3 regions of the Hungatella sp. SB206 genome follow, and region 2 is predicted to be linked to each of the others. Evidence: predicted binding sites of a transcription regulator. Region 2 holds the regulator's gene; each other region holds the start of a gene.
The links. The regulator HrcA, encoded in region 2, represses chaperone genes, less so after heat shock. The targets are predictions, from matches to a motif close to TGTTAGCACTCNNNNNNNNNGAGTGCTAACA.
Positions count from the first base shown of each region.

Region 1: M1L66_RS24110 (co-chaperone GroES) is a predicted target of HrcA. The motif match lies at 2,271-2,301, and genes of this name have one in related genera.
Region 3: M1L66_RS11710 (Hsp20/alpha crystallin family protein) is a predicted target of HrcA. The motif match lies at 3,077-3,107, and genes of this name have one in related genera.

Region 1 is NZ_CP096603.1:5,433,877-5,441,984, forward strand. It holds gene M1L66_RS24100 (DUF6106 family protein) at 1-23, opposite strand, end outside; gene groL (chaperonin GroEL) at 197-1,816, opposite strand; gene M1L66_RS24110 (co-chaperone GroES) at 1,888-2,178, opposite strand; gene M1L66_RS24115 (hypothetical protein) at 2,443-3,057, shown strand; gene M1L66_RS24120 (hypothetical protein) at 3,274-4,803, opposite strand; gene M1L66_RS24125 (tripartite tricarboxylate transporter permease) at 4,818-6,347, opposite strand; gene M1L66_RS24130 (tripartite tricarboxylate transporter TctB family protein) at 6,358-6,801, opposite strand; gene M1L66_RS24135 (tripartite tricarboxylate transporter substrate binding protein) at 6,822-7,907, opposite strand; gene M1L66_RS24140 (ROK family transcriptional regulator) at 8,043-8,108, opposite strand, start outside.
Region 2 is NZ_CP096603.1:5,627,561-5,635,668, reverse strand. It holds gene M1L66_RS24950 (bacterial Ig-like domain-containing protein) at 1-88, shown strand, start outside; gene M1L66_RS24945 (3D domain-containing protein) at 258-986, opposite strand; gene M1L66_RS24940 (3D domain-containing protein) at 1,216-2,019, opposite strand; gene hrcA (heat-inducible transcriptional repressor HrcA) at 2,332-3,381, shown strand; gene grpE (nucleotide exchange factor GrpE) at 3,441-4,061, shown strand; gene dnaK (molecular chaperone DnaK) at 4,208-6,079, shown strand; gene dnaJ (molecular chaperone DnaJ) at 6,219-7,358, shown strand; gene M1L66_RS24915 (diguanylate cyclase domain-containing protein) at 7,576-8,108, shown strand, end outside.
Region 3 is NZ_CP096603.1:2,684,500-2,692,607, reverse strand. It holds gene M1L66_RS11725 (dihydroorotate dehydrogenase electron transfer subunit) at 1-443, opposite strand, end outside; gene pyrF (orotidine-5'-phosphate decarboxylase) at 452-1,369, opposite strand; gene M1L66_RS11715 (transposase) at 1,611-2,864, shown strand; gene M1L66_RS11710 (Hsp20/alpha crystallin family protein) at 3,190-3,603, shown strand; gene M1L66_RS11705 (nitroreductase family protein) at 3,736-4,500, opposite strand; gene pepF (oligoendopeptidase F) at 4,539-6,320, opposite strand; gene M1L66_RS11695 (GNAT family N-acetyltransferase) at 6,497-7,258, shown strand; gene M1L66_RS11690 (GNAT family N-acetyltransferase) at 7,333-7,965, opposite strand; gene M1L66_RS11685 (M28 family peptidase) at 7,938-8,108, opposite strand, start outside.

The DNA.
Region 1 (8,108 bases), 190 kb from region 2:
CATTCTGCATACATTTCATTCATAGACTGATGTCCTTTCTTCTGTGAAGGGAGATGATATAATTCACGGTCCACGTCACCCGGAGGTTTTTTGTTTCACAGGATGAACTCTCCTATGAGACAAAATAAAGAGGATCTGCAATGCAAGCACTGCAAACCCTCTTTTCATTACGCATGCGTCGCTTTTGCTTCCGTTATTACATCATATCCATTCCGCCTGGAGCCGGAGCTGCAGGTGTTTTTTCTTTTATATTAGCAACAACTGATTCAGTTGTCAATAAGGTAGATGCAACACTGTTCGCATTCTGTAACGCGCTTCTTGTAACCTTGGTCGGATCTAAGATACCGGCCTCGATCATATCAACATATTCTTCCTTATAAGCATCAAAGCCTGTGCCAGCCGGTGCCTCTTTTACTTTGCTGATAATAACGGCGCCTTCCAGACCTGCGTTTGCCACAATGTGGTATAACGGAGCCTCCAAAGCCTTTAAGATAATCTTAGCACCTGTCTTTTCTTCACCTTCCAGACTGTCAATCACCTTCTGAACGTCCTTCATAGCATGGATATAAGCGGAACCGCCGCCGGCGATAACGCCCTCTTCTACGGCCGCTCTTGCCGCGGATAAAGCATCTTCCATTCGAAGCTTTGCTTCCTTCATTTCAGTCTCAGTAGCCGCGCCTACGCGGATAACAGCGACACCACCGGATAACTTCGCAAGTCTTTCCTGTAATTTTTCTTTATCAAAATCAGATGTGGTCTCTTCGATCTGCCCCTTGATCTGGCCGATTCTTGCTTCGATCTCATCTTTGCTGCCTTCGCCGTCTACGATGATCGTATTTTCCTTCTGAACTTTAACGGATTTAGCGCGTCCAAGCATATCCATTGTGGTGCTCTTTAATTCATAGCCTAATTCTTCAGAAATTACCTTGCCGCCTGTTAAGATAGCGATATCCTGAAGCATCTCTTTTCTTCTGTCGCCGTAGCCAGGAGCCTTAACAGCTACTACATTAAAGGTACCTCTTAATTTGTTTACAATTAAAGTGGTCAGGGCCTCACCCTCGATATCCTCTGCAATGATTAAGAGTCTTGCGCCGGACTGTACAACCTGCTCTAACAAAGGAAGGATCTCCTGAATGTTGGAAATCTTCTTATCTGTAATGAGGATATACGGATCGTCTAAGTTGGCTTCCATCTTCTCCATGTCGGTGCACATATAAGCGGAAACGTATCCTCTGTCAAACTGCATACCTTCTACTAAGTCTAACTCAGTCTTCATGGTCTTGGATTCTTCAATGGTAATGACACCGTTGTTGGAAACCTTCTCCATCGCATCGGCTACCATCTCGCCGACACCGTCATCTGCTGCAGAGATTGCCGCTACTCTGGCGATGGAAGCTTTGCCCTTGATCGGCTCGCTCATCTTTGCGATTGCATCTACCGCTGCCTCAGTGGCTTTTCTCATACCCTTTCTTAATTCAATCGGGTTAGCGCCTGCAGCCACGTTCTTCATGCCTTCATTGATCATCGCCTGAGCCAGTACCGTCGCTGTAGTGGTACCATCACCTGCTACGTCGTTGGTCTTTGTCGCTACTTCTTTCACAAGCTGTGCGCCCATGTTCTCATATGGATCTTCCAGCTCGATCTCTTTTGCAATGGTCACACCATCGTTGGTGATCAGCGGAGCGCCAAAGGATTTGTCAAGAACAACGTTTCTTCCTTTCGGTCCCAATGTTACACGAACTGTGTCTGCTAACTGATTTACGCCGGCTTCCAGTGCTTTTCTGGCGTCTACACCATATTTAATCTGCTTTGCCATGATTTCATTCCTCCAGTTTCTTTCTATCTATCGTTTTTGTTATGATTTCGGTATTGCCTTAGGGATACGGTTTATTCGATCACAGCCAGGATATCGTTCTGCTTTACGATAACCAGCTTGTCATTTTCGCTTTCGCCTTCCACTTCGGTTCCTGAATACTTGGAAAAGATTACTTTATCGCCGACCTTTACCTGCATGGTTACTTCCTTGCCATCAACCAGGCCGCCTGGTCCAACTGCGATTACTTCCGCCTGCTGCGGTTTTTCTTTTGCCTGACCCGGTAAAACGATACCGGATTTCGTCGTTTCCTCTGCAACCAATGGTTTTAATACTACCCTGTCAAATAATGGTACTAATTTCATTGCAATTCCTCCTCATACTGTTTCTATTGATTCTTTCTTTTTGTTTCGCAATGGAAACTTCTTTTATTCACATACTAAGTTATATCACTCATTATTAGCACTGTCAATAGTTGAGTGCTAATTTTATATTTTTTTTACAATTTCATTCCATAACTGAGAGCATTTTCCCGTTCCTACATAGTTTATAGAAATTTTCTTATTATATACCTTTATTTTTTTCTTTATAAGTATTACAATAAGAATCAAATGAAAGGAGTGTTTCACATGGCAAAAAAGGGTAATGGTTTTGGGAAGTTAGTGGCTTTCGCCACCATCGCGGGTGCCGTTGCGGCCGGTATCTCTTATTTTACGAAATATAAATCTTTCCATAAAGAACTGGAAGAAGATTTTCATGATTTTGAAGATGACGGGAATGATGACATTTCCAAGATTGACAGCACAATGAACAGGAACTACGTATCCCTTCACGCAGACAAAGATGAATTCAAGGTAGCCGCCGCCGATATGGCCGACGCAGCCAAGGATGCAGCTTCTGCCGCGAAGAACCTCGTGAAAGACGCAGCCAGCATCGTGAACAGTACGGCCAGGGAAGCCGCTTCCGCAGTTGCCGATACTGCCAAGGATATGCTTGATTCCGCTATGGACCGTTCAGAGGACGACGAGGAAGAAGAAGATATTACCGAAGACGGCGGGCTCGACTACGCAGCCGGCGCCACAGAAGGGTTCAAAGAAGAACCGGAGCAGGCCGCAGATACAGAAGATAAACAAGCAGACTCAGAAGAAGTCGAAGAGATATATGAGGGAACCGGAGATGCACTGAAGAAATTTGCCGCAGAGGAATCCACTACCATTGTGGAAGACACGGCAGACGAACCATAATGAATTAGAATCAGCCAACCGGTAATCAGACGGCGCAGAGTGGTATTCCATTCTGCGCCATTAAATTTACATTTTAAGTTTACATTTTAGGATTACAATTTAAGTTTACATTTTAAAGTTTACATATTAATAAGAAAGAGTCCCGAAAAGTGAATGCCGCTCTCACGATTCCATTTCCAGGCACACGCCTTCACTCTTCGGAACTCTTTTTGTCTGTTATTCCCGCACAAAAATCGGGGAAACCCAGGCGGTGTCTCCATTTCTCAAGTGTACCCGAAGCCGGTAGCAGCTTCCCGCCTCCAGTGTCACCTTCTTTTCATACTTCATCGTATACGCCTCTTCCGGCACTGCCTGACGAATTCTGGTCTTATAGGCGTTGTGCCAGTAGAAATCATCGCGGTAGTGTTCCACATTTCCAAAGACCTCTGCGGCCAAATCCATGCTCTCCTGATACTGGGCGAGAATTCTCGAGGATTTCATCAATTCCTTAAGCGTAAAGCGGTAGACGTAGCGGTCCACCTTCAGCACGATCTCGTCCTCCGGCTTTCCCTCCACTTCAAACACAAAGCCTTCCTTCACGACCGTACTTGGTCCCATCCAGTGGCCTGTAGTGGTGCTCATATAGGTAGTCATATGGAATTCACAGGATTTCTCCGTCACATTGCAAAGCTCCTGACCAAAGCTGTTAAAGCATTTCTGCACCGAGCAGAGACGGCCCGGAACCTCCAGAGACCCATCCCATGTTTTCGTCAGACGGTCCTTATAAAACTTGGGATTCGGCCCCCAGCCAAACTCCACTGCAAACTTATAATTTCTTACTCCGGTATACTCAGTCTCTTCCCAGGTTCCCGCATGAACCGCCATGGTATCCAGAACATTGTCCCGAAGGATCTCTACCCGGTCAATGGCGTCCGCCGCCTCAATGGCAAATGCAAGCGTTCCCTCTCCCGGCTTCACCACAGACCCCATCGGGCTTCCGTTTATGGTAAAATCAATATCCATACGGCTTCTGCTGACGCCATATACCCGGCGGTTTAACAGGCCTTCCCAGATCGCCTCCTTTGAGCCGTCCGCTGCCAGCACGCACATGGTTCCATGATCGTGAACTGCCGGTACATTGTGGTTGTCTCCAGAGGCAATCATGCCGACCAGATACCCCTTCTCGATACCCCTCTCATAGCAGGTCTCTCCGGTTCTCGGCCCCATGTGGAGATGGCGCTCCATATCAAAAGGGCCTGTATCATTTTCACTGCAGCCATGGCTGGAATATATCTCAGCAAAGGGAGAGAAAGCTTCCCGGTGCGTCTCCCAGTTTTTTCCCCTGCTGCCCAGCTGGTAGGCCACGTGGTGGGGGATGGCTATCGCCGACCTGTCCTTATACGCCTGGTAGAGTTCCTCGTACCGCATGGGATGGAGCATCGGCTGATCATTATCCAAAAAGAACACATTATGGTCTCCGTCCTCTCCGGAGCCCTGCCACTCATAGCCCATAAACATCGGATAACCGGCTTCGTTTTGCTGTTTTACCGCATCGCGAAGCTGTTCCCAGTCCTGTTCGATCTGTTCCCTGTCATATAAATCCTCCAGGCCTGCCCCTGTTTCGGTACGCTTCATATAAAAGGGATAGTAGGCAACCGGCCAGAAATCAACAGTCTTTTTTGCGTGTTCAATCCATTGGTTCAGCTCTCCCATCTGATTATGATGAATATTGCTGTGTAAATCCGTCCATAGTTTTTTGTAATGCATAGTGGTTCCTTTCCTTACTTCTCCGTATTTTCTCCGTATTTTTTCAGAAATTCTGCTTCCATGCTCCGCTGCTTTTTGTCGTTCTTCTTTAAAAGCCAGATCAGAACAAAGGTCAGAATAATAAACGCCAGACAGATTGGGCGTTTTAAGAATATGGTCCAGGAGCCGTCTGAAAGGACCAGGGAATTTCTTAAGTTGGCCTCTGCGATGGGGCCAAGAACGATTCCGAGAATAATCGGAACGGGAGGCAGCTCCACCTTCTGCATGAAATAAGCGATACAGCCGAAAATCAGCATGACCCTCACGTCAAAGGAAGAATTCGCCAGTGAAAATGCTCCCGTACAGCAGATAACAACCAGAAGCGCCGTTAAAAGCTCCTGCGGAATGTGTGTGATTTTTACGAACAGGGGAAGCAGATATTTTCCCTGTAAAAACATCACAATCTGAGAAATCACACATCCGATCAAAATGGCATAAACGACCGGACCCGAAGTGGAAAACAGCTTCGGACCAACCACCAGCCCATGCATGGTGAATGCGCCCAACAGCGTGGCCGCCACCGCATCTCCCGGAATTCCCAGTGTAAGCAGCGGAATCAGCGTGGCCGCGGTCGCCCCATTGTTGGCGGACTCCGGCGCAGCGATTCCCTTTAATTCTCCCTCACCGAACTTCTCGCCCGGTTTCGCGCAGCGTTTGGCCTCGTTATAAGCGATATAGGAGGCGATCGCCCCGCCTGTGCCCGGAATGGCTCCGATAAACGCTCCGATCGCGGAGGATTTCAGCATGGTGGGAACGGTACTCTTTAATTCGCCGAGCGTCAGGCGGTCCGAGGGATCTGCCTTCTTCAGCTCTGTCCCCGCTTCCTCCTCTTCCGTGCCGTTTACACGGCTGATCATCTGTGCAATCGCGTAAACGCCCAGTAAAACCGCCAGCATTTTGATTCCGTTATACATCTGAAGACTACCGAAGGTAAAACGGGTAACGCCGCTGACAGCATCAATTCCCACCGTGGCGATCAGTACGCCGAAGGCCCCGCTGATCACTCCCTTTAAAATGCTCCGTCCGCTGACTGAGGCGATTACGGACAGCCCGAACACCGCCAGGGCAAAATACTCCGGGGCTCCGAAATAGACGGCGATCTTGCTGATCTGGGGTGCGAAAAACAGGAGGCACAACGCACTTACCAGTCCGCCAAAGGTGGACGCCGCCAGGGCCATGTCCAGGGCCTTCCTGGTCTTTCCCTTTTTCGACAGGGGATATCCGTCCAGCAGGGTGGCTGCCGCTGCGTTCGTTCCCGGCGTATTGATCAGAATCGCCGTTATGGAGCCTCCGAAATTCGAGCCAAAAAAGATGGCAGTCAGCATCAGCAGGGCTGGAACACTGCCTAATTTAAACGTAAATGGAATCAGAACGGTAATGGCCAGATTGCCATTCAGCCCTGGTATGGAGCCGAAAATGATTCCGATAAAAATCCCCAGGTTTACAAATACAAAGTTCTCCAGAGTAAACAGCTGGGGCAGTGCCTGAAATATAATTTCCTTCATTTGCGGCCTCCTACTTCAGTCTCACGTGAAGTACCTGCGTAAACAGCAGATACAGGACGAAAACCGTGATAATTACGATCATATAATACAGCTGCTTTTTACTCTTTGTAAAAAGCAGGGTTGCGGCTCCCAGGAATATGGAAGCCACAATAAAGCTGTATTCAAACAGGATCACATAGATCCCAAACACCGCCATGTAAAGGAACGCCTTGCCTTCTTTTGCCAGATCCAGTTCCCGGACCGTGTCCTTCTTTAAAATAAGGCTCTGGACGATCAGCGCCGCGCCGCATACGATAAACAGAATGGCTGCTCCACCGGGAACGGCCCTGGAAGTCAGGCTGTTTCCTGACGAATATTCTGTACCTATCTGAGCCGGAATCAGCCAGAGGACTGCCAGGCCGAAGATCACGCTTACGATTCCGGCCCACAGATTTGTCCTGTACTTCACTTTCATATCGCTTTCTCCCTGCCTTATTAGTGATAATATTTTTCGTAGATTTCCTGACACATGTTAGCGGAATCCTCAATCATGGCACGGACGGTCTCGCCGTCGGCAATATCCGGGACGTATTTTGCGCTCTCGGCCAGTTTCTTACATTCCTCGGTTTCCGTATAGGCCTGAATCATGTCATGAATCTGATCCAGAGCCGCCTGGTCCGCTCCCTTTTTCGCCATCAGGAAGTTGCAGGATTTGAACTGAATATCATATCCCAAATCCACGACGGACGGAACGGTAAAACCTTCGAATCCTTCATAGGCGTCCGCTGAAAATACCACGATGGGAACGGCCGTTCCCTCTTCGATAAACTGCTGACAGGCGCTGGCATTGCCGATGGCGCAGACTACGTCACCGGAGGTCAGGGCCAGCATATCCTTATTCGTTCCGTCCGATGTTACAGCCTCCGCGTTTAAGCCCGCTTCTCCGAACAGCGCAGTGCCCAGCATATGAGTCGTTCCTCCAGGTGTATTGGAGCCGAACAGAATCCGCTCCTTCTCTCCATAGGCCTTCAGTTCCTCCCAGTTATGGATGCCGCTCTTTTCCGGGTTCACACAGAGTACAAAATCCTCAGATACCATGCCGGATACAATGGCGAAATCGTCAAGGCTGACCTTAATATCCTGATTAAAGAGAGGCGCCAGTGTAAAGAGCGCGATTCCAGACGTCATCAGCTCGCAGGGATCTGCGTCCTTGGCAAGAAGATCATTGGCTGCAATGGCACCGGACGCTCCGGTCAGATTATTAATCATAACCGTCGTTCCCGTGCTCTGCTGAATTCCCTGTCCCAAAATCCTCGTGATCGTGTCCATGGTTCCCCCTGCTGCATTGGGAACACGGATCGTAATGTCATGGTCCGGCTTCCAGCTGCCAGCCGGCACGACGGCGCTGTCGGCGGCTCCACTCTCATTGTCCTTGGACACACTCTCATTGGATGCTTCCTCTTTGGCGGCCTCCTTCTGTGTCTCAGACGGATTCTTCGCTCCGCTCTGGCTGGCGCATCCCATAACCGACGCCGCCATAACTCCCGCAAGTACCAATGCCATCAAATTTCTTCTTTTCATTTGCTGCCTCTCCTTTTCATATAATTTCATTTTGAAATTAATTAGTTAAATTTTTAAGACACACCCCGTTGTCTTTTTATCATTATATCACATCTCTATATTATTTCAATATGAAATTATATTTTTTTATTAAGTTTAGACAATAATCTCCAGAGCCCGTTCCACAGACAGTCTGGCAATGCTATCCTCAATGCGGACATT
Region 2 (8,108 bases):
TTTGGGGTGGAACGGAGCTATGGCAGTAAATACTGTGACACCGGATGGATTTACTGTCGGTAAGGATGGCGCCTGGATACAACAGTAAGCTGTCATACAAATTTGCAGGGAATATTCTGAAAATATAATATGAGACCGTATACCGTAAGATATGCAGATGTACAGGCAGCAGGCAGCTGCATATGGCAAAATGCCGTGTACATCATGGCATATACGGTATACGGTCTTAATTCCCGTTTTAGGGAAGCCTTATTGATTTACTGAACCAGGAACACTTCCGCACTTCTGGTACCATATGCCCTCGTCTCTCCGTGTGTATTAAAGAAGATATCAACATGGTTTCCTTTTACTGCACCGCCGCGGTCCTCTGCGGTATAGATCACGCCGTTGATCATAATCTTGCTTCCGTAAGGAATCACTCTCGGGTCAACCGCGATCGTGTGGTTGGCGGAGGCGATGGCTCCTGTGCTGGTGTGGCGTCCCCATCCCTCGGAGCAGGCGGAACATGGGCAGTAGCCGGTGGTCTTAAAGATACCGAGGGAGCGAAGCGTTCCTGCGCTTCCGTCAGAGCTCATGACCTGCATGTCGCCAACACTGTGTACCTTCGGGCAGGAGAGCTTCATTCCTGATGCGTAGGCTTCAACGAGATAGGAACCGTCCTCATATGATTCCCACGGTACGATTACTTCAAATCCGTAATTGCCGGTTCCGGTGCCTTTCCTGACCAGGTCTTCCCGATAGTCATCGGCGGGAGCCGTGTACTCGGCTTCTGTCTGTCCTGTCGCCTGATTGGTGACTGTGACCTTGACTTCTACCGCGGAAGCGGGATCGGAGCTGTTCCAGGCCCAGCCCCGGACGCTGTCGCCTTCCACACAATCCAGAACTCCGGGTGTCTGCCCTGCGAGAGCCGGGACAGCGGTACCTAATAAAAATGTCATCATAAGTAAAGTTCCGAAGAACAGTTGATTTCGTTTCAATCGTTTCATGTAATAAATACATCCTTTCTTTTTTACTAACTGTAACATATTTTAATATATTATATATATATGTAACAGTTTTGTAATAAATGAGGTACAAATACACATTTTACACTATTTTCCAGATTTGTCAAGGATATGAATAAAAAAATAGAGATGCCCGATGTTTCATAAGGCGTCTCTATTCGTTCTGATGTGTTGATTGAAAGGCTTTTCTTCTTATATTATAATTCAGGATCTACTCCGCAATTGCCTGAAATACTTCCTGTTTTTTTACTCCATAATCCAGTGCTTCCTGGTGGCTTGAGAAGTAGAGATCTACGGTATGGCCGTCCACTCCGCTTCCGATGTCCTCTACCGTGTAAACAGTTTCACCGATTATTACCTTTGTTCCCAGGGGAAGTACGGTGATGTCTGCTGATATGGTGTGATTTGCCTGCGGCACGGTACCGGAATAGGTGAGGCCGCTGCCGCCGGAACATTTACTGCATCCACAGTATCCGGTGGTCTTGAAGATCCCGAGGGACTCTCCTTTTTTATATCCTCCGAAGGTTTCTTCCACTGGTTTCTCCTCTTTTTTCGGGATTCCAGGGCCGATCTCCTCGCTGGTGCTTTCAGTTTTCTTTAAGGCTTCTGGTGCCGGTTTGTATTCCAGGGAGCCGGTAAGAAGTGTTTTTTCATCTCCGGTTACCAGGCAGGCTTCTACTTTATAAGCGCTTCCGCCTATTTCTTCCCAGTTGATCTTATAGTCAAATGCACGACAGCCGTCTCCATAGGACTTTCCTGCCTCTTCGCTGTAGCTTTCTTCCGGTACTGTGATGACCTTTGCCGCTTTGGCGGCTCCGTCTTTGTAAATATGCAGTTCAACCGCTGCCGTCTCGCCGGATTCCGCGTTGTCCTTCAGCCACCCTGTAATATGGTTTCCATCCACGGCTGTGAGAGCGCCTTTTTCTTCGGCAGCCAGAGCTGTTATGGATAAAAACAGGGTACAGAGGAGCGTCACACACAGCATCAGAAGAAGCTTTCCTGATTTCTTTTTCATGATTTACCTCGCAATATTATGATTTTTCCGTGAAATATGATAGAAAAATGCGTTGTTATGGTGTATCAATTTTCATTATATTACAAAAATGTTAAATGTCAAGGAAATACTGGCAATACGTTTGTAACATTTGTCTTACTTCATTAAAATGCTTTATAATTTATAAAGAAGAAGTTCACAGAAAATTCTCAAAAAATTTTCAATCGAATGTATTGACAAATGAGGGAAAAAAGAATATATTATGAAATGAAGATGTTAGCACTCCCAAACGTTGAGTGCTAACAGAAAGACTCAGAAAGGAAGTGTGGCGGGTTGAACGATAAGGACCAGTTGGACGGCCGTAAGGTTACGATCTTGAAGGCTATTATTAAAACGTACTTAGAAACTGGCGAACCGGTTGGTTCCAGAACTATTTCCAAGTACACCGATCTGAATTTGAGTTCAGCCACGATCCGGAATGAGATGTCTGATCTGGAGGAGCTGGGATACATTGTACAGCCGCATACGTCGGCCGGGCGGATTCCCTCCGATAAGGGATACCGTTTTTATGTGGATCAGATCATGCAGGAGAAAGAAGAAGAGTTTACTGAAATCAAGGACCTGATGCTAAAGCGTGTGGACCGGGTCGAGCTTCTGCTGAAGCAGATGGCAAGAATCCTGGCGCAGAACACGAATTACGCGGCTTTGATCAGCGCTCCCCAGTATCACAGAAACAAGCTGAAATTCATCCAGCTGTCCAAGGTTGATGATGGAAAGCTTCTGGTGGTCATCGTTGTAGAGGGAAACATGATTAAGAACACCATGATCCCCGTCAGCCAGCAGCTAAGCGATGAAGGGCTTTTAAATCTTAACATTCTTCTTAATAATGCCTTAAACGGGCTGACCATAGAGGAAATCAATCTGGACGTGATCAGCAGATTAAAGGAGCAGGCCGGCATACACAGCGAGGTGGTCGACCGGGTTCTGGGCGAGGTTGCGGAAGCAATCCGGGCGGACGACGATGATTTGCAGATTTACACCAGCGGCGCCACGAACATTTTCAAGTATCCGGAGTTAAGCGACGGAGAGATGGCAAGCCGTCTGATCGGTACGCTGGAACAGAAAGAACTTCTTCAGGAGCTGGTCGATGATGTGAACAGTTCAGAAAGCAGTTCGGGAATTCAGGTCTATATCGGCGAGGAAGCGCCGGTGCAGACGATGAGGGACTGCAGTATCGTCACAGCGAATTACGAGCTGGGCGAGGGCTTGAGGGGAACGATCGGTATCATCGGTCCAAAGCGTATGGACTATGAAAAGGTTTTGAATACGCTGCGGAATCTCATGACGCAGCTGGATTCAATCCTGAAAAAAGATGAAAGGTGAAGGGAAGAACAGTGAGCAGCGAAGAGACGAGAATAGAAGAGGAACTGGTAGAAGAGGCCATGAAGGCTGAAGACGCCGGTTCCGTTGAAAAGGAAATAGAAAAAGGCGAAAAAGAGGCCGCAGAGACAGACGCGTGTGCCGAGGATGCCGCTGAGGAAAAAAACGGAGAAGAAGAGCCGGTAGAAGAAAAGCAGACAGAACCGGAGAAAAAAGGATTTTTTGGAAAGAAGAAAGAGAAGAAAGATCCGAGAGACATCAAGATAGAGGAACTGACCGACCGTCTGCAGCGGAATATGGCCGAGTTCGATAACTACAGAAAGAGGACAGAAAAAGAAAAATCTGCCATGTTTGAAATCGGTGCCAGAGATATCATTGAAAAGATACTTCCGGTGGTCGACAATTTCGAGAGAGGCCTTGCAGCCGTTCCGGAGGAGGATAAGGGCGCTCCGTTTGCAGAAGGAATGGAAAAAATATATAGACAGCTTATGAAGACGCTGGAAGATGCAGGTGTAAAACCGATCGAAGCAGTGGGTCAGCCATTTGACCCGAATTTCCACAACGCAGTGATGCATATTGATGACGAATCCCTTGGCGAGAACACGATCGCCATGGAACTTCAGAAGGGTTATACCTACCGGGATACCGTGGTGAGACACTCCATGGTTCAGGTAGCCAATTGACTGTGAGCATTTAACGAGGTCTTTTCGGGTTTAGTGCGAACGTCGTTCACGAATCTTAGCGAGGTTCTTTCGAGCTTAGATGAGCTGAACATACCTTTATTAAATGATAAAATTGAGAGTAAAGACAATTATAGGAGGAAAAAACTATGGGCAAGATTATTGGTATTGACTTAGGTACTACTAACAGCTGTGTGGCTGTTATGGAAGGTGGAAAACCGGTTGTTATTCCGAACAGTGAGGGGGTAAGAACAACACCATCTATCGTAGCATTTACAAAAAACGGTGAGAGACTGGTAGGTGAGCCTGCAAAGCGTCAGGCGGTTACCAATGCGGACAGAACCATCTCTTCCATTAAGAGACATATGGGTACAGACTACAAGGTAGCGATCGACGGAAAGAACTACACACCGCAGGAAATCTCCGCGATGATTCTGCAGAAGTTAAAAGCTGACGCAGAGGCTTATCTGGGTGAGAAGGTAACAGAGGCCGTTATCACGGTTCCTGCATACTTCAACGACGCACAGCGTCAGGCAACCAAGGACGCAGGCAAGATTGCCGGCCTTGATGTAAAGCGTATTATCAACGAGCCGACGGCAGCAGCGCTGGCATACGGCCTTGACAATGAAAAAGAGCAGAAGATCATGGTATACGATTTAGGCGGCGGTACATTCGATGTTTCCATCATCGAAATCGGCGACGGCGTAATCGAAGTGCTTTCCACAAACGGCGACACCCGTCTGGGCGGCGATGATTTCGACAACCGCATCACCCAGTGGATGGTAGACGAATTCAAGAAGACAGAGGGCGTAGACTTATCTGGTGACAAGATGGCTATGCAGAGATTAAAAGAAGCTGCAGAGAAGGCTAAGAAGGAATTATCCTCCTCCACAACCACCAACATCAACTTACCGTTCATCACTGCTACGGCAGAAGGCCCGAAGCATCTCGATATGAACTTAACGAGAGCGAAATTTGACGAGCTGACACTCGATCTGATCGAGCGTACAGCTGTTCCGGTACAGAACGCATTAAGAGATGCCGGAATCACAGCTTCCGAGCTTGGAAAAGTTCTGCTGGTAGGCGGTTCCACCCGTATGCTGGCAGCACAGGAAAAAGTAAAACAGCTGACAGGAAAAGAACCGTCCAAGACCTTAAATCCTGACGAGTGTGTGGCGATCGGCGCCAGCATCCAGGGCGGTAAGCTGGCAGGCGATGCCGGCGCAGGCGATATCCTTCTTCTGGATGTTACTCCACTGTCCTTATCCATCGAGACCATGGGCGGCGTAGCGACAAGACTGATTGAGAGAAACACCACAATCCCGACAAAGAAGAGCCAGATCTTCTCCACAGCGGCTGACAACCAGACAGCGGTTGATATCCACGTTGTACAGGGCGAGAGACAGTTTGCAAGAGACAACAAGACACTCGGCCAGTTCCGTTTAGACGGAATTCCGCCTGCAAGAAGAGGCGTTCCGCAGATCGAGGTTACCTTTGATATCGATGCCAACGGTATCGTAAACGTATCCGCTAAGGATCTTGGAACAGGCAAGGAACAGCATATCACCATCACCTCCGGCTCTAACATGTCCGATGATGATATCGATAAGGCTGTAAAAGAAGCGGCTGAATTCGAGGCTCAGGATAAGAAGCGCAAGGAAGGCATTGATGCGAGAAATGACGCCGACTCCATGGTATTCCAGACAGAGAAGGCTTTACAGGAAGTAGGCGACAAGATTGACGCCAATGATAAGGCTGCCGTAGAAGCTGATTTAAACGCTTTAAAAGAAGCCATCAACAGAGCTCCGATCGAAGAGATGACAGACGCGCAGATCGAAGACATCAAGGCTGGCAGAGAGAAGCTGATGAACAGCGCTCAGGCACTGTTTGCAAAAGTATATGAGGCTGCCCAGGGTTCTGCAGGTGCCGGCCCAGATATGGGCGCTGGTGCGGATAACGCAGGCGGCGGAGCTTCCTATCAGGACAGCGATGTAGTTGACGGAGACTACAAAGAGGTGTAAGATAGTCTGGTCAGTTGACTGGGCTTTGGAAAAAGTGTTGTAGTGATACAGCACTTTTTCCGCAGTTTTCATATCTGGCTGTCCGGCAGGCATGAAGGGCCGGAAACAGGTAAAGCGATAAGTGAAAGGTAGACCTAAGATGGCAGAAAAGAGAGATTATTATGAAGTCCTCGGCATTCCCAAAGACGCAGACGATGCGGCGATTAAGAAGGCCTACAGGGCATTAGCAAAAAAATACCATCCTGATACGAACCCCGGCGACGCTGCCGCAGCGGAGAAGTTTAAAGAGGCTTCGGAGGCGTACAGCGTGCTCAGTGATCCCGATAAGAGACGCCAGTACGACCAGTTTGGTTCCGCTGCGTTTGACGGAAACGGCGGACCGGGCGGATTCGGCGGTTTCGATTTTTCCGGCGCAGATATGGGAGATATCTTTGGCGATATCTTCGGCGATATTTTTGGCGGCGGACGATCCAGAAGCGGTGCCCGTTATAATGGACCATCGAGGGGCGCCAATGTCAGGACCAGTGTCCGGATCACATTTGAAGATGCGATTTTCGGATGCGAAAAAGAGATCGAGCTTAATTATAAAGAGGAATGTGCGTCGTGTCACGGAAGCGGGGCGAAAGCGGGAACCTCACCCGTTACCTGTCCGAAGTGTAACGGAAAAGGTAAGATCATGTATACCCAGCAGTCCTTCTTTGGTCAGGTACAGAATGTCCAGACTTGTCCGGACTGCGGCGGAACAGGCCGTATCATAAAAGAAAAATGTCCGGATTGTTATGGAACCAGATATATTACGAAGCGTAAGAAGTTTAAGGTCACGATTCCTGCGGGCATCGATAACGGACAGAGCGTGCGTCTGGCCGGAGCCGGTGAACCTGGAACCAATGGCGGAGAGCGGGGCGACTTACTGGTCGAGGCCGTAGTATCCGGCCATCCGATCTTCAAACGTCAGGATACCAGCATTTTCTCCACCGTGCCGATTTCCTTTACCAGGGCGGCGCTGGGCGGTCCGATCCGTATCAAGACGGTGGATGGAGACGTGGAATACGAGGTGAAGGCCGGAACCCAGACAGACACCAAGGTTCGCTTAAAGGGCAAGGGCGTTCCGTCTCTGAGAAACAAGGCAGTCCGCGGCGACCATTATGTCACACTGGTTGTACAGGTGCCAGAGCGTATGAATGAAGCTCAGAAGGAGGCGCTGCGCAGGTTCGATGAGGCGATGGGCGGCGACAGCTCCGAGGGCGAGAAGCATAAGAAAAAAGGAATTTTTAAATAGCAGTTATCGATAAGGCCGTCATCAGGCAGTAATCCCTGATGGCGGCCTTTTCATTTACTGAAAATTCATATAAAAATTTATGAATCCTTACAATTTTATACAATACACAAAATATAATTGGTTCTATCTTGTAAAAAACAGTAAAAACCAGTAAAATAGGAATCAGTAAAAGAAACGTATCAGTTTCGGTTTTGGGGAAATCCGGAAAGGGTAAGGGATGACAGAAGAAGAGCGGCAGGTTTTAGAGTTTGTCAGGCGGTTTCACCAGGTCTGTCTGGAAGAGCAGGATATGGAACAGGTCGGTCAGATGATTTCTGACGATATCGAATGGACTGGTGCAGGAAGATACAATACAGTAAAGGGACGTGAGAACATCTTAAACGTCTTTAAGGCGGATCAGAACGGAAAGAAGTACGATTATCAGATTCTGAATGCGGATTATGCGGTATCGCTTCTCGCCGGACATATTTATTCCTTTTCAGGAAGCTGTTACGTCAGAGGAATCCGGGGGGGTCTGGAGGACGGCGAGCATGTGGTGCGCGCAACGGGCATCTGCCGGTTTGAGGACGGCGTCGGATATATGATGAGACTTCATCACTCTCTTCCGAACCGTGCGTGGGAATCCGACCTGCAGCGAATGACACAGGAAGATGTGCGGGTGCTGCGGAGTCTGGTCGGTTTGCAGTCAAAGGAACTGGAGGAGAAAAACTCTAACTTGGACGCGCTGATTCAGAATATCCCCGGCGGCGT
Region 3 (8,108 bases), 2.9 Mb from region 2:
TCATTTAAAAACAGGACATCACGATATCCTAAAATCACTTCTTTATTGCAGTTTAACTGCTTCGCCAGCTCCAGCATGGGAGGAATCCCGATTCCGCCGCCGATTAAGAAGGCGGTCTTTCCCTCTGCTGCTTCCTCCAGCGGGAATCCGTTGCCGAGAGGTCCCATGATATCGACCGTATCTCCCGCCTGGTAACGGGAGAACTCCTCCGTTCCCGCTCCGACGGTCCTGTATACGATCCGCAGCATACCGGTTTCTTTATTCGTCTCACAGATGCTGATCGGGCGCGGAAGCAGTTTTGCTCCGTCCTTTGTATACACAGAAATAAACTGACCCGGCTTTGCCTGGGCAGCCATCTCCTCCTCCCGGATCCACATACTGTATACATCTTCTGTCAGCCTTTCCTGACTATCCACAAAGGCTGTTACTTTTCTCTGCGCCATGATTCCTCCTACAGTACACTGTTTATGTCGGAAACCATGTCGATCACGGCCTGTCTGGACGCTTCACCGAAATGCTCCGCGCCAAACTTCGCGTATTTCTCCTGCTTATAGGCGGCGATGATGCCTCTGGAGGAGTTGACGATGGCGCCGAGTCCGTCTTCATTGAAACAGTACTTTAAGTCCTCGGCAGTGCCGCCCTGCGCACCGTATCCCGGTACCAGGAAGTAGGTATTCGGCATCAGCTTCCTTAAGATTCTGCTCATCTCCGGGTAGGTCGCACCCACTACGGCTCCGACATTGCTGTAAGCGCCATCCATACAGTCCGCTCCCCATTCCACTACCTTGTCTGCTACCAGCTCGTACAGCGGTCTGCCGCCGATCAGCTGATCCTGGAATTCACCGCTGGAAGGATTGGAGGTCTTTACCAGCACGAAGAGGCCTCTGTCCTCCTCCCTGCAGACATCGACAAACGGTTTTACCCCGTCGGTGCCAAGATATGGATTCACAGTCAGGAAATCGGTACCGAAACCGGTAAGCACGCTGCTCCCCACCTTCACATGGCCGATATGCGCCGTGGCATACGCCGCGGAGGTGGAACCGATATCCCCTCTCTTCGCATCGCCAATCACGAGAAGTCCCTTCTCCTGACAGTAGTCGACGGTTCTCTTATATATTTTAAGTCCTTCGATCCCAAACTGCTCATACATGGCGATCTGAGGCTTTACAGATGGAATAATGTCATAGACATGGTCCACGATTTCTTTATTAAACTGCCAGATGGCCTCCGCTGCGCCTTCCAGTGTCTCACCAAACTCATCAAATGCCTTTCTTGTCACATGCTCCGGTATATAGCCAAGCATCGGATCCAGTCCAACACAGATGGGTGCCTTTGTTTTTTGAATCCTCTGAATCAACTGATTAATCATAGTCTCCTCCTTCGTTCCTCACATTTTCTCTATTCTTACCAATTCTATCATAAGTAAGGGGCTGTTTCAAGCGTCTTTCTCCTCGAGTTTCCGCAGTTCTGTCCACAGAAGCACCATTACTGTTTATACTTATACACAACTTTAAAAAAATGCCCAAAATATAAGGAATCCTATCCCTTTTTGATGTAAAATTAAGCTACCAAACAAAAATCTTACTAAACAAAAAGAAAGGGGATTCCTTATGGCTTATTTTACATCAAATACTTACCAAATGAAACGGGAAATTTTAACTTTTTCAAATAAATTTTCAAGAAAGCTTCCTAAACCGGAACGCAAATTTATTGCTGAAATGAATTATGGTATCCTCGCTTCCAAAAGCTGCCTGCTTACGGATATTGTTGACCAGCTCCATGAAACTTCCAAAAAAATCAACATTGTTGACCGCCTTTCACACCACCTTGCCAAGGGGACTCCCGGGGAAGCTCTGAAAGCTTACCTCACACAGGTTAAAAAATGGTGTCCTGCTCAGCCCGTTATCCATATCGACGACAGTGATGTTGTCAAGCCTGATGGTTACAAATTTGAATCGCTTGGATGGGTACGTGATGGTTCCGAAAGCACTGCCACAAAAAATCTCTATAAAAAGGGCTATCATGTTACCGAAGCCACGGTCCTCACCAACAACAATCATCCGCTTAGTCTCTTTTCCGAGATCCATTCTTCCAGTGAAAAAAACTTTACCTCCATTAACGATGTCACATTCTCCGCTATGGAGCGGGCCAATTCCCTGTTTGGAAAAGCGACTTTTGTCATGGACCGTGGCTATGATGATAACAAGATGTTTCTCAAGCTGGATTCCATGGGACAGGACTATGTCATACGCCTTACTGCCAAACGTAAGCTGCTCTACCATAATAAATGGACTTTTGCAACGGAGCTGCGTAACCGTAGGAAAGGAAAAGTAAAACTCCCTCTATTTTATAAAGGAAAAGAACACGAAGCTTATCTTTCCCATGTGAAGGTACAGATCACCGCCTCCAGAAAGGACATTTATCTGGTGCTGGTTTATGGTATCACAGAGCATCCTATGATGCTTGCCACAAATAAACCAATCCGTTCAAAAGAGGATGTGATCGCTGTAGCAAAGCAATACTTTTCCAGGTGGCGGATCGAAGAATATTTCCGGTGTAAAAAACAGATGTTCCAGTTTGAAAATTTCAGGGTAAGAAAACTCAAAGCCATAAACGCATTAAATTTTTATATTACCTTATGCATGGCATTCCTTGCACAGATCACCATGAAATCAGAGACGAATGCCCTTAAGGTTTCCATTATAAAGACAGCAGATCCGGTGAAAGAAAAAGTGCATTTCTGCTATTATCGGCTGGCAAAAGGGATCTCCGGCATACTGTCGTATGCAAAAGAGGGCGTCAGACTCTGGTTCAGGACAAAACGTCCTGCATACCGTCAACTCAGCCTTAAGCTGACCGCTTAAATAGATAAAAGAATAAATCTCCCAAAGTCCGGTTCCGGCGGGGCTTGTTAAAGTGCCTCTACTCATTATTCTGCCACTCGCCAGCATTTCAAAAAACGGCAGATTGGCACCTTTGATTACTATATTCATTTTTCAATTACAATTTGCGGAAACTCAAGTCTTTCTCGCCGTACCACCGGTCTATATAAGGTAATAAAAGAAATCGCAAGGAAAATTAGCACTCACCTATTGACAGTGCTAACAATTTATGTTATATTACACCTAGAACAAATCAAACAACAACACCGCATCAAAAGCGGTGCAGATAAATAAGGAGGAAGAACCTATGTTATTATCCAGAAGAAACAACTTATTCGATGAATTTTTCAACGATCCATTTTTTAACGACTCTGTTCAGACCAGAACAACGCTTATGAGAACCGATATTGAAGATGACGGAACCAATTACATCATCGACGTGGAACTTCCGGGATACAAAAAGGAGAATGTGCGTGCCGAGTTAAAGGACGGCTATCTGACCATCTTTGCCGAGACGTCAGGCTCTTCCGAAGACAGCGAGGGCAGGAACTTCCTCCGCAAAGAGCGCTACAGCGGCTCCTGCAAGAGAAGCTTCTACGTTGGATCCCAGTTACGTCAGGAAGACATAAAGGCTGCTTTCGACAACGGCATCCTGAAGCTTACCGTTCCGAAGGAAGCTCCGAAGCAGATTGAAGAAAACCACTACATCACCATTGAATAACACATATCCCCACAGCCCCCTTTAGAATAGAAAATGAGGACAGCCCCCCGGAGCGATCCGTCTGCCGTTTCATAACGGCAGCGATTTCCGAAGGGGCTGTCCCTTTTTATCTTCATGTAACACAGTCAGACATTATTCCAGCAGAAACGCAGTTGCCACGTAGGCGCCGCTCTTATAAGACTTCTTTACCATCTGCGCTTCCACTTCGATCTTTAAATTCAGCCACAGCTCTTCCGCCGCGATGGACAGATGAGACAGCATGATTCCCATGCTCAGATCCCTCATCGCCACCATGGTCTGGGACGGGAGAAATTCCTTGCAGGAAAAAATATAGATTCTGTCATGGTAGACGATAAAACGCCAGGGCTGCGTATTCATGGCCGATGGTGCCAGACGGACGGCTTTCAGGATATTCTTCACCGGCTCGCCGATCTCATCCTTAAACACGCAGAGTTCTTTTAACGGCAGACGCTTTGCCGTAGCCGGATCGCGGTACAGCAGGGATTTGGGGTATCCAAACGCAACGGCTATGGCCGCCTTCATCCCGGCCGGTTCCGCTCCGGGGATGCGGGTGCTGCCAAGGTAACACGTTCCCAGGCCTTTTCCGGTCATATAGAGGAGGACCGGCTCCAGAACATATCCGGCATTCATCATATAGCCTTCCTTATCTTCCGAATAAAACACCAGGTAATACGGCGCTTCCACCTTCCACAGGCCTTTGACGTGAAGGTCTTTCTCTATATTCTCCTTAATCTCCATCTTTATGGAAATTTCCGGGCAGAGCGTCGCCACGCAGCCTGCAAAGGCCAGGATATCCTTTAACAGCTGCTCCGGTACCGCTTCATATTTAAATTTTCGAATGGATCTTCTCTTGAAGATCATCTGATACAGATTCATCCCTGCTCCCCTCTTTTCTATCTAAAATATAATCGCTGCTACAGCGTCTTATATTCCTCCAGCAGTTCCTTAAATACGGCCAGAGCCTCCCTGATCGGCTGGGCTGTGGACATATCCACGCCGCACAGCTTTAAAAGTTCGATCGGAGGCATGGAATTGCCGCCGCTTAAGAACTTGAAATAGCCTTCCAGGGCCTGTTCATCACCGGCCAGGATCCTGCTGCTGATCGCCATGGCCGCCGAGAAGCCCGTCGCATACTGATATACGTAAAATGGCGTATAGAAATGAGGGATTCTCGCCCACTCATAATCGATCTCGCTGTCGACCATCATCTCTGGTCCGAAGTATTTTACATTCAGCTCATGGTACAGCCTGCAGAGCAGCTCCGCCGTGAGCGGTTCACCCGCCTCGCTTCTCCTGTGGGTCTCGGCCTCAAACTCCGCAAACATGGTCTGACGGAACACCGTTCCCCGGAAACTCTCCATGAAATGGTTCAGAAGATACGCCCGCTCCTTCTTATCTTCCGTCACTGCCAGCAGATAACGGTTCAGCAGCGCCTCATTGCACGTGGACGCCACTTCCGCAACGAAAATCTTGTATCCCGCATCTACATAAGGCAGCGCCTGATCGGAAAACCAGGAGTGCAGGGAATGCCCCATCTCATGGGCCAGGGTAAACACGCTGTCCAGAGTGCCGCTGTAATTGAGCAGCACATACGGGTGGGTTCCGTAGACGCCCCAGGAGTACGCGCCGCTGCGCTTGCCTTCATTCTCATAGACATCGATCCAGCGGTTGTCAAAGCCTTCCTGTAAAAGGGACAGATACTTCTCTCCCAACGGAGCCAGACCCTTTTTCACCATCTCCCTCGCCTCATCATAGGGAATCCGGCTGTCGTCGCGGCTGACCATAGGCGTATACAAATCGTACATGTGGATCTCATCCAGCCCCAGCACTTTCTTTCTGACAGCGACGTAATCATGGAGCAGCGGTAAGCCTTCTGAAATCGCCGCCACCAGATTGTCGTAGACGCTCTCGGGCACCTCGTTCTCCGCCAGATAATAGGCGCGGCTGGAGGCGTAATTTCTGGTCTTCGCATAGAAGGAGGCCTGCTTTACGTTTGCCGCGAACGTCGCAGCCAGCGTATTGGCAAACTGGCCGTAGACGCTGTACATGGACTGAAATGCTTCTTTTCTCACACGGCGGTCCCGGTTCTCCATGAGCGGAATATACGTTCCGTGGGTGACGGGAATCTCCTTTCCCTCACTGTCTGTGATGGACGGAAATTTCACATCCGCGTTATTAAACATGTTAAAAATATCGGAAGGGCTCTGGGTCGCTTCCATGGACCTTGCCAGAAGCTCTTCCATTCCTGCAGAAAGCGTGTGCGCCTTCTTCTTCATGATGATTTCAAATGTCCGGGCATACCGGCGGAGCTCCTTCTCCGTGCGGATCAATCCGTTCAGCACAGACTCATTCATAGCCAAAATCTCCGGAACAATATAAGACGAAAGTCCTGCTGCCTTATAGGAGAGCGCCTGGGCTCTTGCCGAAAAATCCTGATACTTCGCCTTTGCCGTATCCTCATCGGATTTCTCTCTTCCGTATACAAACAGCCTCTCAATCTTCAGTGAAATGTCTTCATCGAATTTCAAACACTGAAACAGCACCTCGCCGGATTCGGCCAGATGTCCTTCAAACTCCTTATAACCGGCCAGTTCTCTCTCAGTCTCGAGAAACAGCGCTTCCCAAGCTTCATCGGACGGCAGAATGTCCGCCAGGTTCCAGGTATCACAAACCGGTATCTCATCTCTCTTTTTCAAAATAATCCCTCCACTATATCCACTGGTTTTATTCTATCACCCATATTTCAAAGAAACAATCAGCAATATGGAAAATATTTGATTGAAATCACATGGTTTCTTGTACTATACTGTATACACCAGTACTGCGCAGCGCAGTGCTTTAATTTCCTCCGGAGAAGAAAAGGGATAACACCATGAAAATCATACGCACAAAACAATTAGACCTCCATCAGCTGGAAGACTTGCACACCCTCGAAACCGCATGCCGGTCGCACGATCAGACTTCACTCACCTTTCCCACGGAAGACGGCTGTCTTTTCTTTCTATTATACGACGAAGAAACGCTCTTATCCGCATTTTCTGCAATTTTTAACGAATTTGAGACATGCAGCTGCAGCGCCTTCACGCTCCCGTCCTGCCGGAGACGCGGGCATTTTACCCGGCTGCTGGAAGAATTGCTGAAGGAGTCGGGCGAATGCGATCTCCTCTTCCTGGCCGATGATTCCTGCGCCGACGCGAAGCATACGCTGGACGCCATCGGGGCGGAGCTATTAAACCGGGAACACATGATGGAGCTGCGCCTGCCCGCGCCGTCTCCCGGCCTGGACAGCCGGGCGGTCAAATTCTCCCCCGCGCTCAGCCCCCGTGATGAGGACACGCTCTATACCATCCACGTTAATGATCAGCCTGCCGGCTCCTTCCGCCTCATTTTTCAAAATGAAACCGTTTACTTCTATGGTTTCGAGATTCAGGAACCCCTGCGGAATCAGGGAATCGGAACCCGTGCCGCCGCCGCGCTCATTGAGGAACTAAACCGGTCAGCCAGGCCGCAGCCGGAGGACCTCCCGGTCAGCCGCGTCCTGCTTCAGGTGTCCGGGGACAACGAACCGGCGCTTGCGCTTTATCGGAAACTGGGCTTTGCTTTTACAGAGACCCTGTCGTATTACGTGTATTAATGGATTGGATCAACCATAAACCAGAGCCGGCGCAGGACAGATATCTGTTCCTGCACCGGCTCCCGCCAGCTTCTCTATACTTCCCGAATCATACAATACTGCTTCAAATCAAAATGCTTCTCCACCACCCCAAACACCTTAAATCCAAAGTGCTGGTAAAACGCCACATTTTTTTCATTGTGCGTCTCCAGTGAGATCATCTGCCTGTGGCGGTCCGCATAATCGATAGCCTCATTCAAAAGCAGGGCCGAGATTCCGTGGTGCTGCATTTCAGGCTTCACAGCCAGATAAATGATATGTAACCGCTCCTCCTGGTGGAGCTGGTCCGTCCATTTGGAATTTAAATAGTCCCGTCCCATGGCAAAATTCCAGAATGTCTTCAGTGATGGGTCTTCCTTGATCAGATACCCGTCTGTCCGCAGCGTCGCGGCCGCCTCTGTCAGATAGTAATGCACCGGATTATAGGGCTCCGACTCGTCATCCACTACAATGATTCCATTAATTTCCGGGCTGTCCGCATAGATTTCACACGTCTCAAAGAATTCCTCCATATCGCATTCAAACAGCTCCGGCATCAGCCGTTTCCTCATGTCTTCATCAGGGATCAGCTTGCAGTAAAGAGGGTCCCTGGCAAAACATGCTGTCAGCAGTTCCTTAAGCTTCTCCACATCTTCTCTTTTCACTCGGTACAATCGGTCACTTTCCATGATTCGTTCTCTGTTATCTCCTTTAATTTCTGTATCATTTTTTCTATTGCGTGGTTCATATATTCAATATCATCCAAATAGCAGGCCAGCTGGTTCTCCTCCACCCGCTTAAGAATCATAAGCTCTTCCGTGAAATCCTCGTC